2 regions of the Vibrio sp. TRT 29B02 genome follow, and region 2 is predicted to be linked to the other one. Evidence: riboswitches for the same ligand, from Rfam matches in the RefSeq annotation. Region 2 holds a riboswitch; the other holds the start of a gene.
What was found. Region 2 has a riboswitch for cyclic di-GMP ahead of gbpA (N-acetylglucosamine-binding protein GbpA). Riboswitches for the same ligand answer to the same signal wherever they lie in the genome.
Positions count from the first base shown of each region.

Region 1: it holds a riboswitch for cyclic di-GMP, as region 2 does, so the genes downstream of both, ACQEXT_RS07035 (TfoX/Sxy family DNA transformation protein) here and gbpA (N-acetylglucosamine-binding protein GbpA) in region 2, are expected to answer to the same signal.

Region 1 is NZ_JBNJOJ010000008.1:105,108-111,211, reverse strand. It holds gene ACQEXT_RS07040 (TVP38/TMEM64 family protein) at 1-674, opposite strand, end outside; gene ACQEXT_RS07035 (TfoX/Sxy family DNA transformation protein) at 813-1,409, opposite strand; cyclic di-GMP riboswitch class I at 1,542-1,627, opposite strand; gene purR (HTH-type transcriptional repressor PurR) at 1,770-2,777, opposite strand; gene torD (molecular chaperone TorD) at 2,998-3,645, opposite strand; gene torR (two-component system response regulator TorR) at 3,884-4,597, shown strand; gene elyC (envelope biogenesis factor ElyC) at 4,669-5,472, opposite strand; gene cmoM (tRNA uridine 5-oxyacetic acid(34) methyltransferase CmoM) at 5,568-6,104, shown strand, end outside.
Region 2 is NZ_JBNJOJ010000005.1:174,455-180,558, reverse strand. It holds partial or broken gene ACQEXT_RS05220 (DUF2256 domain-containing protein) at 121-174, shown strand; gene ACQEXT_RS05215 (DUF3820 family protein) at 338-559, opposite strand; gene ACQEXT_RS05210 (helix-turn-helix domain-containing protein) at 631-987, opposite strand; cyclic di-GMP riboswitch class I at 1,313-1,400, shown strand; gene gbpA (N-acetylglucosamine-binding protein GbpA) at 1,472-2,935, shown strand; gene ACQEXT_RS05200 (D-alanyl-D-alanine carboxypeptidase family protein) at 2,993-4,159, opposite strand; gene ACQEXT_RS05195 (NADH:ubiquinone oxidoreductase) at 4,351-4,707, opposite strand; gene ACQEXT_RS05190 (threonine/serine exporter family protein) at 5,179-6,104, shown strand, end outside.

The sequences.
Region 1 (6,104 bases), on a different contig from region 2:
GCTGAAGGCGTCGATTTGAGTTTGGCCATTATCCACTTAGCGACAACAGGGAAAAGACCTAATAAGGCAAAGGAAGCCAACACACTTGGAGAAACGATACCGGATAAGTGTTCAATCTGCGCCAACTGGGTACCCGCGTTGAGGTATACCGCTGTGCCTGGCAACATACCTAACTGGCTCACCAAGTAGAATCGTAAAGTCGTAATCGGTGTTAGCCCCATCAATAGGTTGATCAAAAAGAACGGAAAAACAGGAATTAGACGTAACGAGAATAGATAAAATGATCCGTCACGTTCAACGCCTTGGTTGATTGATGACAACTTGTCACCAAACTTCGTTTGAACCCAGTCTCTAAGAAGATAGCGGCTGCTTAAAAAAGCCAGAGTTGCGCCAATGGTACTGGCAAAAGAGACAAGGACTAAGCTTGTCCAAAAACCGAATAGGGCAGCTCCCAATAGTGTGACCACAGCAGCACCCGGAACAGAAAAGGCGGTGATGGTGACATAGGCCAAGAAATAGCTAGCGGCCGCGACAACGAAGTTATCTGCGATAAATAGAGCGAGCTCGGCTTGCTGAGCTTTAGCGTTTTCCAGAGTGAGATACTGTCCAAAATTAAGGGCTAGCAATACAACAACAAGGATGAACACAACGCCCAAAATCAGTTTTTTACTCATACAACATCTCCATCAAACATCAAAGCTAGCGAAATTAAAGTGTTAATAGACTAGAAAGGGAAAGCAAGCAGTAAATTTCACAAATAAGAAAAAAGTCAGCACTAAGGCTGACTCTTTATTGATTCGATAACTTATCTGTTAGTGATGGCTAAGCTCGTTGAGCAGCTCTTGGCGTCGATTTTGAGGAATGACGGACCAGTGAGTGCCATTGATCGCACCTTCTAATGCCCAAAGTAGCTCGATGTTAACGTCAGAAGAGTGAGTAGACTGAATGGCTTTGAATGCGTTAACTGAGCCGGTTTCTTCAAGGTTTTCGACACTTTCGATACCTGCTTTATTGAGCATACGCTCAGTAGCTAATCGTAAGTTCGGTAAATCTTTGAGGCGACTTGGTTTCGCTTGCGATTGAGTTTTCTTCTCGTTGTTTGCCGCATCAAGTGCAAGCTTGGCGAGTTCTAAGGTTTTATTGGTATCTGAACTCCAGTCATGACACAAGGCGTAGTATTTCGTTACAACGGGAAATCCGCGTTTTTTATAAACGTAAGGCTCGAGTCCTTGAGATTTAAATTGTTTAGCCAGTTCTGCGTCTGCACGAACGTGAAGTTTATCGTTGACCACGAGTGCGAACATCGTGTCATCAGCAAAAATGCCAAAGCCACCAAACATTGAACGAGACTTGATGTAGCCAAGTTGCTCAAATAATCGCATTGAGTCTTTTAGTATTGGTTTATCCATGCTGTTTATTCTCGGTGTATAGTTATACGCCACCAGTTCAGGTCCGAGAGATTAGCAAAATAATGCAGGTACTTTGTAAGTAAGGCGTCATACAACCGTTAGTAATTCGTGTATGACAAGTGCATATTTACCATCGGCAACCCCGCTACCAGACATATCATGTTTAAGGCCGGAGGCTTTGCGTCCCACCCTTTCGGAGTGGTTTGCCCTGTTCGTGGCATTGTTCGAACATTTAGAGCATAAATAAAATATGCGTAGGACATCACGCCGAAATGGAATAAGTGTGATCTTGGTTCAGTAAAAAGAGGTGAATTATCCGCTTAGCCAATAATGTGCTACCGGCTAAGCGAACGATTTGAACTATTTGTTCAAATCAAGGACGGTATTTCGTTCAACAATCTCAGGGTGCATTTCAAAAATACGCTTCTCATGCTCTTTATCTTTGATCCGCTCAAGCAAGATTTCGAATGCGTTTTTACCAACACGACGTTTTGGTTGGTGGACAGTTGTTAATGGTGGAGAGAAGTACTCAGCCAGCTCAATATTGTCATAGCCGATGACTGACATATCTTCAGGAATTCGAATGCCTTTTTGCTGTAGACGGCTCATCAAACCCAATGCCATTGTGTCGTTGAAACAAAACACAGCACTTGGCTTGTTATCCATCGCTGCAATTTTGTCTGCGGCGAGTACGGCGGTATCACACTCGAAGTTGCCTTCAAGAATCCAATCTTCATTCACCGAAAGTTCTGCTTCACTCATCGCGCGTTTGAAACCACGAATACGCTCCTGACAGGCGGCTTTTTCAAAGTGACCACTTAGACAGGCAATATCTTTATGACCACGTTCGATCAGATATTTTGTTGCTAGGTAGCCGCCTTCTTCTGAGTTATCAATGATCTTGTCCGCTTGCGAGCTTTCAGGACCCCAGTCCATAACGACTTTAGGGATATCTTTATGGCGATCGAGCATTTCGCTCAGCTCTTCAGTAAGGTCTGAACACATGACTAAGATGCCGTCTACGCGCTTCTCTGCCAACATGCGGATGTAGTCGCGTTGTTTCTCGTAGATGCCACCAGTATTACACAAGATAAGCGTGTAGCCCTGACGGTAGCAGTAGCTTTCTACGCCATCAATCACTTCTGAAAAGAATAGGTTTGTTGATTGGGTGACCAACATACCGATTGTACGAGTCGTGTTACATTTCAAGCTACGCGCAACAGCACTTGGCGCATAGTTTAACTCGTTCACCGCTTCCATTACTTTTTCTTGAGTAGCTTCAGCAACAAAGCGTGTTTTATTAATTACGTGAGACACAGTGGTTGTTGAAACACCGGCTAGGCGAGCAACATCTTTAATAGTGGCCATAAGGTTTTGTCCTGTCGATGACTGCCAAGCAAATATATTCAAGTGTAGAATAAAATAGTCTGGCAGAAAGTATCAGAAACACAAAAACCGCCCTTATTTAGCGGTTTGTATTTGAATCGTTCATTTTTATCGTTTGCGGTCACGATTCTAGACCGCAAACTCTCAGAGAGCAAACAAAAAACGTCAAAGTTGTAGGTTTGAGCTCACAATGTGCGTTTTTTTACTCGCCTGCAAGATAGCTGCAATCTAGCTCTAAGAAAGCGCTAGTAAGGCTGGCGATTGCAGAGTAAAAGCCGAAGTCATCGAGTGTCTGACACTTGGCTGAAAATTTCGGAACCCAACTCAATAGGTGTTGCTGAATAAACGCTTCTTGCTCTTTTAACGCATCTTCTAAATGACGTTCTTGTTCCAACTCATTTGAGCGAATAATAAGATTGCCAAGAAAGTCGAGTTCGATTGCAAGATGGTCGGCTGGCTCGTTTAGATCTTTTTCAACTGCAACCCCATGTTTCGCCATGAGCTCTTCCATCTCTTTAGCTGGCGTGTCGTTGAGTAATCCCGATTGACCAATGTACATAGAGGCATAAGGAAGGGCAGAGTCTCTATCTGACTTTAAAAATAGATCACAGAAATCTGCGGCGAGTTCCAATTGAGCATCTTCACGATCCATCAAGCGATTGAGCGCATCAGTGACACGGTCAATTGCAGGTTTTAAAGCGGCATTTTCACCCAAACCAGTCAAAAACGCGCGGATTTCAGCGGAATGATACTGCGCGATATTTTCCTCAGTAAGCTCATTGGCAAACAGGCTTGATAGCCACCAGTAAATCTCGGCACGTTTCTCATTAAATGCTTTAATTTCTTGCATTAGGTTCAACTCCTAAAATAACTATCTACTAGTTTAACCAATAGAAATGAATAGGGATAACGGCTTGTGTGATAAGTTACCATCAATTATGAATGAATGTTAATGAGTGGGTGACTTTTGTCTTGAATCAAGAAAAAATCATCTTTCTTAGTTTTAAAGTGATAATTACTAGAAATGTTACTATTTATGAATAGAATACAATTTTAGAGCAATTCCCAATGTAAATTAAGTGGTGTAGATGAGCTATCATGTACTAGTTGTAGAAGATGACGCAGTCACGCGTAGCAAACTCGTTGGTTACTTTAAGAACGAAGGTTATAACGTGAGTGAGGCTGAAAGCGGCGAGCAGATGCGTCATACGCTACAAAACAATGCGATTGATTTGGTGATGTTAGATATTAATCTTCCTGGTGAAGATGGATTAATGCTAACGCGCGAACTTCGCAGTCAATCTGACATTGGAATTATCCTGGTAACAGGACGCACGGATAGCATCGATAAAATTGTTGGCCTAGAAATGGGCGCAGATGATTACGTCACCAAACCGTTTGAGTTACGCGAACTTTTGGTTCGAGTTAAAAACTTATTGTGGCGTATCTCTTCTGCCCGCAACGCATCTGCAACACTAGACGCAGCGCAGCAAGACGACAATGTAGTACGTTTTGGAGAATGGACATTTGATGTTCAACGACGTGCATTAAGTCGCAATGGAGAGCCAGTAAAACTCACTAAAGCTGAGTATGAATTGCTGGTTGCACTCTCTTCATACCCTAATCAGGTATTGAGCCGTGAGCGTATTCTCAACATGATTAGCCACCGTGTCGACGCACCGAACGATCGTACCATTGATGTGCTGATAAGACGTATGCGAGCGAAAATGGAATTCGATCCAAAGAACCCTCAGATCTTTGTGACGGTTCATGGCGAAGGTTATATGTTTGCAGGCGACTAGTCGCTCTAGATGAATTAAAAAAACCGAGGCATTTGCCTCGGTTTTTATTTTACAGTGATGACAGCAAGTTGCTAAACGTTGCTCTCTGAAGCCTGCAAAGCTTTCTCTTCATAGTCTGACGCCCAGTCTCGAAGCGTCTGCCAAATACGACCCAATGTCTCGTGCCAATAACGTTCAGTTTGCTCGAGGTAGACCGCTTTTGGCGCATATTTGGCCCAGAACTCGGTTACATTCTCATGCGCTAAGTAGTTAGTTGGAGCGGCATAAGGTTTTAAACCTGCTGAGTGGAACTCATTCAGTGCGCGCGTCATATGGCTTGCTGAAGTCACCACAACCAGCTTTTTGTTTGTCACAAAAGCTGCTGCTTGTCGCGCTTCTTCCCACGTATCTTTTGCTGTTTCAAGCAAAATGATGTCGGACTTAGACACACCAAGTGCGAGCGCGACTTTGGCCATCATTCGTGCATTACTCACTTCTGAACCTGCGGCGTAACCAGATAAGATCAGCTTGGCGCCTGGGTAGATGCGTAAAATTCGAATACCTTCTGTGAGGCGCATCAAACCAGAACGGCTTAACTCAGATGTTGGTGGTATTTTATCGTCGACAACGTGGCCGCTGCCCAAAACCATAACATAATCGATGGGCTCATCGACTGGGAAAAACGCCGAATATTGGCGCTCTAGTGGCATCAATAGACGAGATGAAACGGGTTGGAAGGCGATCAGGAAAATGCCAATAAAAGAGAATAGAACAACAAAGCAACCTGTCTTCTGCTTTCGAGTAAACATGATCAACATTAGCCCGAATAGGCCAATGATGAGCAGGGCCGGCAAGGGCATTAGCAAAGAAGACACAACTTTTTTCAGCTCAAACATACGAAATAGTCCGAAAAAACATCAATTGATTATATTTTAAGAGAAAGCCTCTTTATTCCTGCTTTTCTTGTGACAGAATAGCAGCACGATTAGACATGATAACTCAAGCTGCTGTGACTGAAGACCGCAATTTCGACGATATTGCCCACAAATTTGCAAAAAATATTTACGGTTCTGACAAAGGCGAGATTCGTCAAGTCATTGTTTGGGAAGATCTTCAACAGATACTTCATGCCGTAGATGGGGCGAAACAACCACTGAATGTGCTGGATGCCGGGGGCGGCTTGGCACAAATGTCACAAAAGCTTGCTAAACTCGGACATCACGTCACGTTATGTGATCTATCTTCTGAAATGCTGCAATTAGCAGAGCAGGATATTGCAAATAATGAACTGCTTGCGCAGTATCGCTTCATTCATTCGCCAGTCCAATCGATTGATCAACATCTCGACACTCAAGTAGATATCGTTTTGTTTCATGCAGTCATGGAGTGGTTGGCAGACCCGAAACCGGCATTAGAAAAAGTGCTTGAGCAGGTGAGAGCTGGTGGTATGGCTTCCATCATGTTTTATAACCACCATGGGCTGGTCTACAAGAATGTTGTATGTGGCAATATTCCCCATGTTCTTGAC
Region 2 (6,104 bases):
CGTCGACTCGTTGTTAAGATGCCTTGAAGTGGATGCCACGTTAGGCGGCAGGTACACCCCGACTCAACCTGTCATTTCTCACTGAGGGCATATTGCCAATAGCGTGCGTTACGCAGTGGACAATGGGATCAGATCCTCTATTGCTCTGAGCGATGTCGAAGAAGCAAAAAATAACGGACCCTCAACCTGTGTCACTCGCCAGTCTGTTGCACTACCAGAACCACTATAAGGGCAGACACTATAAGGACAGACGCCATAAAAACTTGGTGACATCAAAGAGAGTCATAACCAAAGGCCCCATATCCTTCAAGGAATATGGGGCCTTTGCAAGTCGAGGCTATTGAGGTCTTTTGAGTGGTTTAACCACACTGTCGAGGCCTTCAATCTTCAGCGCTAAGCACAACTGCATAAGTTCGCCGAGTTCCCCTTCAGGAAACTGCTTCTTGTTGGCAAACCAAAGCAAATATTCTTCAGGCAAGTCAATCAATACTCTGCCTGCGTACTTTCCAAAAGGCATTTGCATACGTGCAAGTTTAAGCAAGTTTTCTTTTTCTAGCATAAGACTGAATAAACAATGTATTAGAGCCGTAGGGTAACACCGATTATTTAACTCGGATAGCAGTGCCTTAATCAAACGTTAGGATGGACAGTATGGGCGTACTCAACAACCACTTGATTGCCTTCAATATAGGCATTTTGTATTTCACCATCAACGCTCATACGGCTTTGTAGGTAGACCACTTTTGGACCGTTCTGATTGTCTTCTTTCAATGAGGGTACAACGTTTTGAGGTTCGATGCGTAACAAGCGGCAAAAATGACTAATAAACGACATGGTTAACGGCGTCTCGCCACGTAGCACCTGAGAAAACGTCAACTGATTCATACCGAGTTTCTTAGCAAACTCCATCTGTGTCAGGCGCATTTTTGATTTCTGAGACATCCAGATTTGATACAGCGCCTCTCGGTCTCTATCTGTGAATTCCATGTTTGGTCCTTGTGTAACTCTATTTAATTAATTGTCAGTCTTTTCATACAAGGCGTTGTCAGCGCGGAGTTAGCGAAAATCAAAGGTTCTGTTTCGTCTATGGGCATAGCGCTATTTGATGGAATCAGGCTTACCCATTAATTCATTGACAAGGCGAATCAATCAACTGGAATAGGTTGGTATTTTTAATAAAACGATCTAGGTAAGAAATAGATAATTCGCAAGTCAAATTATCAGCAACTTATTCAATTCGAGAATGCAATTCCATATTCATTCGATGCCGTGGATTTTGCGGATTCCTTTGGCTACATTCTTCCAGCTCAATTATCACTTCAGGCAAACTATCCGAAAGGTTAGGACGCAAAGCCACCGGTCTGTCGACGTTTAACGTCTATGATAGCGGGGCTGCCGCTTGGTCTAGTCACCAAGTGTTTTCGCGTGCCGGAGTGCCATCTTAACTGTCAGTTATAAAAAAGGACAAATGATGCACAAACTGCCAAACAAATCCCTCATCGCCCTCGCTTTGATCAGCGTCAGTGGCGCGAGTTACGGTCACGGTTATGTCTCTGCATACGAGAATGGTGTCGCAGAAAGTCGCGTTGCACTGTGTAAATTCCCAACCAGTGACACCAATGAGAAGAACACCAACTGTGGTGCCATTCAGTATGAGCCGCAAAGTGTCGAAGGCCCAGATGGCTTCCCTGAAGCGGGTCCAAGCGATGGCAAAATTGCCAGCGCAGCCACTACCCTAGCGGCGGCTTTAGATGAGCAGACCGCTAACCGCTGGGTAAAACGTCCTATTCATTCTGGAACTCAAAATTTTGAATGGACATTTACCGCAAATCATGTGACTAAAGATTGGAAGTACTACATCACTAAACAAGGATGGAATCCAAATCAGCCACTTGCCCGTGAATCATTTGATTTAACGCCTTTCTGTGTGGTTGATGGTGGCATGGCTCAGCCTCCAAAACGTGTCAGCCACCAATGTAACGTACCAACACGTGAGGGATACCAGGTTATCTTAGCGGTTTGGGACGTAGGCGATACTGCTGCGTCATTCTACAACGTAATAGACGTTCAATTTGATGGTGACGCACCCGTAGTTCCAGACTGGAGTCAGTCAGGCCAAATCAACCCAGGACTTAACCTAAATATTGGCGATAGTGTCTACACCCGCGTATTTGATCAAAACGGTGAAAATGTCTCTTACAGTACTGAATTAGTCATAGAAACCGCTGAACAAGGTCAGGCAAATAACTGGTCTTACGCGCTAGCGTCTAAGATCAATCAAGAGCAAAGCCAAATTCGAGCTGGTCAGTTGAATGATCGAGGTGAGTTTACTCCTGTCTATGGTACAAACCCTGTATACATCAAAGCAGGTTCCGGCTTAAATAGCGTTGAGATCGGCTATAAACTTGAAGCACCAGAGCCAGATTATCGCTTAGATGTTATAGGGCTGGAAGATGAATACCTAATTGGTGATGCCGCAACACAAATCAACCTAATACTTGAAGCAACTGGCGACCTTAATGCAGAGCTCACTGTGTTCAATCATCACCGTGAACCTCTGGCATCCTACACTGCGCCACTGGCTGACGGAGAACTGAGCAACACGACTCTAACGCTGTCAAAGTCTGAAGCCGGACATCATATGCTAGTGGTCGTGATAAAAGACCAGCAAGGCAGTGTCGTTGACCAGAATACGCTTGATTTTCACCTGATTGAAGAGGCAACACCACCACCATCCGATGATTATGACTATGTCTTCCCTCAAGGCATGGAGAACTACACTGCTGGCACAAAAGTACTTGCTGTTGATGGTGGCATTTACCAGTGCAAACCGTTCCCATATTCAGGTTACTGTGTTCAGTGGTCGCCTTCTGCAAACCACTATGAACCAGCAGTAGGCTCACACTGGCCTTCGGCTTGGGACAAGCTAAACTAACCAGTAAAAAAAGCGGATGCCATGGCATCCGCTTTGCTACTTTTTCAATTCAGGGTTTTAGAACCATCCTAGAACCAATCGTTTAACCCAGTCGAGCAACTTCTTGAACAGGCCACCCTCTTCAACATCTTGTTGAGCGATTAGAGTAGCGCTTGCCACTTGTGTACCTTCAACACTGTAGATCACCTCTCCTACCGCGTCGCCTTTTCGAATAGGTGCTTCTAGCTCACCTTTGTACTCGATTTCGGCCTTGAGCTTATTAGCATCTCCTTTAGGCAAGGTAATCATTACCTGTTCAGATACCCCCACAGGTACAGAGTCCTGACGTCCCATCCATACCTTGGCTTCAGCTAATGTGTCACTCAGTTTGGTCGGTGAAACTGTATCGAAGAAACGGAATCCATATGAGAGTAACTGTTTACTTTCTGACTCTCGACTTTTAGTGCTGGTTGAGCCCATAACCACAGAGACTAGGCGCATTTCACCGTTGGTGGCAGACGTTGCCAAACTGTAGCCAGCTCCACTGGTATAGCCGGTTTTCATTCCGTCAACATTGAGGCTGCGATCTCTCAATAATCCATTTCGGTTGTACTGCGTAATGCCGTTATAGGTAAAGGCTGTTTCACTGTATAACGGATAGATATCGGGTAGATCTCGAATGATCGCTTGGCTAAGAAGTGCAATATCGCGTGGCGTAGAATAAAGCCCTTGGCTATCCAGTCCATGTGGATTGGTAAAGGCGGTGTTATCTAGCCCTAACTTTTGCGACCAATTGTTCATCAAGCTCACAAACGCGTCTTCACTACCAGCCACATGCTCCGCAATCGCGACGCTAGCATCATTACCCGACTGAACGATCAAGCCACGATAAAGATCCATCAATTCAACGTTTGTTCCCACTTCGATAAACATTTTCGAAGAGTCAGGAAAATTTTTCGCCCATGCCTTAGCACTGATTTTTACCTGATCATTCAAAGAAATATTACCGCTTTTTACTTCTTGTCCCGCAACGTAAGCCGTCATCAATTTAGTCAAGCTCGCAGGATTAAGCTTCTGATCGGCATTTTTTTCCACTAGAACGGTACCAGTGTTGTAGTCAATCAGAATATAGCCTTTCGCTCCAAGCGCAGGAGGATCGGGAATAATTGTCGGGGCAGAATACGCTCCGAATGAGAAAAGAAGTGTCGGAAGAAGTGCTGTCGATTTTATTAAACGCAATGTCATGATATGCGACGTCTCACTTTAGTTAAATATGGTCGGGTTCAGTATAGACAACCGCCCAACAGTTTCAGCCGCTTTGAAACCAATCGTTACTATTGAGTCATGTTTTTCGCAATTAACACCGAATCAACCCTGGTGAGAAATAAAAAAACCAGCAGTATTAACCGCTGGTTTTCAATTTGTTCACTTTTAACTTAAGCCAGCTTCATCGCGGCTTGTTTGTTCATCATGCGTTCACGGTGAGAGAACCACAAGTATGTCGCTGCAATCGAGAAGAATAGGTATGAAAGCGCAAACACAAATGGTGAGCTAATAAGCTCTTGTGACATACCCCAACTCACTCCTGCAACTGTGATTGCAATCTTTGAAAACAGACCACAGATAAGAAGAAGTAATGCTAACTGTGGAAAACGGCTGCTTCTAAACGCAAACCAATAACAGCTACCCACAGCCATGGTCGAAATGTAAAGACCGAGCAAAAATGAATGTAAGTGATCTGCTGATGCTACGCCTGCAGTAATTGAAATCATAAAGAGTATGAATAGTTTCATGTCTTGCCTCGCTTTTTAAACTGGGAAAAAGCTTCCTTTCATTTTTGAAATCTCATTTTGCGCATATTTTCATCGTTTGGCTCGGTAATATCAAGCAGTAATTTGTTGCAAAACTTGTTCAAAAAACAACCAACAGACAAATATTAACATCTGGTTACAATACCGATTTCATTAGCCTTAGAGAAAGAAAGGGTTAACCACATATTTAAGAAAAGCCAACTTATGAACATCACAATTCAGTAACATTTGTTTACCTATAAAATTCCTTAAAAATTGTGACTAAACACAGCAAATGCCAGCCACAAAGCAGGCCTTTCGCTAGGCGAAACTTAAGATTGCTCAAATAGACAGATTACAAAGAAAAATAAAGGCCAATTTAAGTGTGAGCTTAACCACTGTTCCCAATTTTCCAGCTCGAATCACAACTTGGGGTCTGATACCTTTGCGCAACCCATTTTTAGGTCACACACCATGCCTTCCCAGTACCGAATTGATAAAATTGTAGAGATAGGTGACACTCTTCATCGCAGCGGTTGCGCACCGTACAAACTTGAAAAGTACACTCAATTTTATGCACGTAAACACGGCGTAGATCTGATGATTCAAGCGACGCCGACGACCGTTAACTATCAGTTTCCTGAAGACAACAATGCTGTTGTAATGAAACGCCACCAGCCTGCATCAATTAATCTCAGTCTGTTGGCTAATACCATTATCCGCATCAATCAACCCAGCAGCGAACCGGTTCCTGAGCCTGTCGGATACCCGAAATGGGTAATCGCATTAGCCAATATGGCTATTCCCCCAGCCTATCTGATGCTAGTGGGCAGTACCATGGAAGCGATAGTGTTCTCCGTATTTTTGGGGTTTGTAGTTTGGCTAACGCAGCAGGTGTGTAAAGCTCGTCGCTCCATCGCCGTAGAATTTATTGCCGCCTTGCTCACGGGGATTCTGGTTGCTTTCTTCGCCAGCACTGGCTTTGCAATCCCTATCTGGGCTCTATGTATTGCTGCAATAGTTCTATTCGTGCCCGGCTTATCGATTGCGAACTCGCTAGAGTGCCTTGCATTCAATGATTTAGTATCTGGTACCAGTTTACTTGGCCAGAGTGCGTTGACGCTAATAAAGCTGTTTGTCGGCATCGTTATGGGGCTAAATATTGGCGAGGCGATATGGGGGCAAGCGGAAAGCATAAAATACGTCAACGAAGTGCCATTCTGGATGCATATCTTTGGACTATTTCTGATTTCCATTTCACTGAGCATTATCTTTAATGCGCGTCCTACCGATATCTTATTAGGTTTACCCGTTGCCGCATTGGGCATGTGGGGACCATTTTATCTTGGTTTTGACAGTGGGTGGGTCGTCGGCACTTGGGTAACAACCGTCTTAATCAC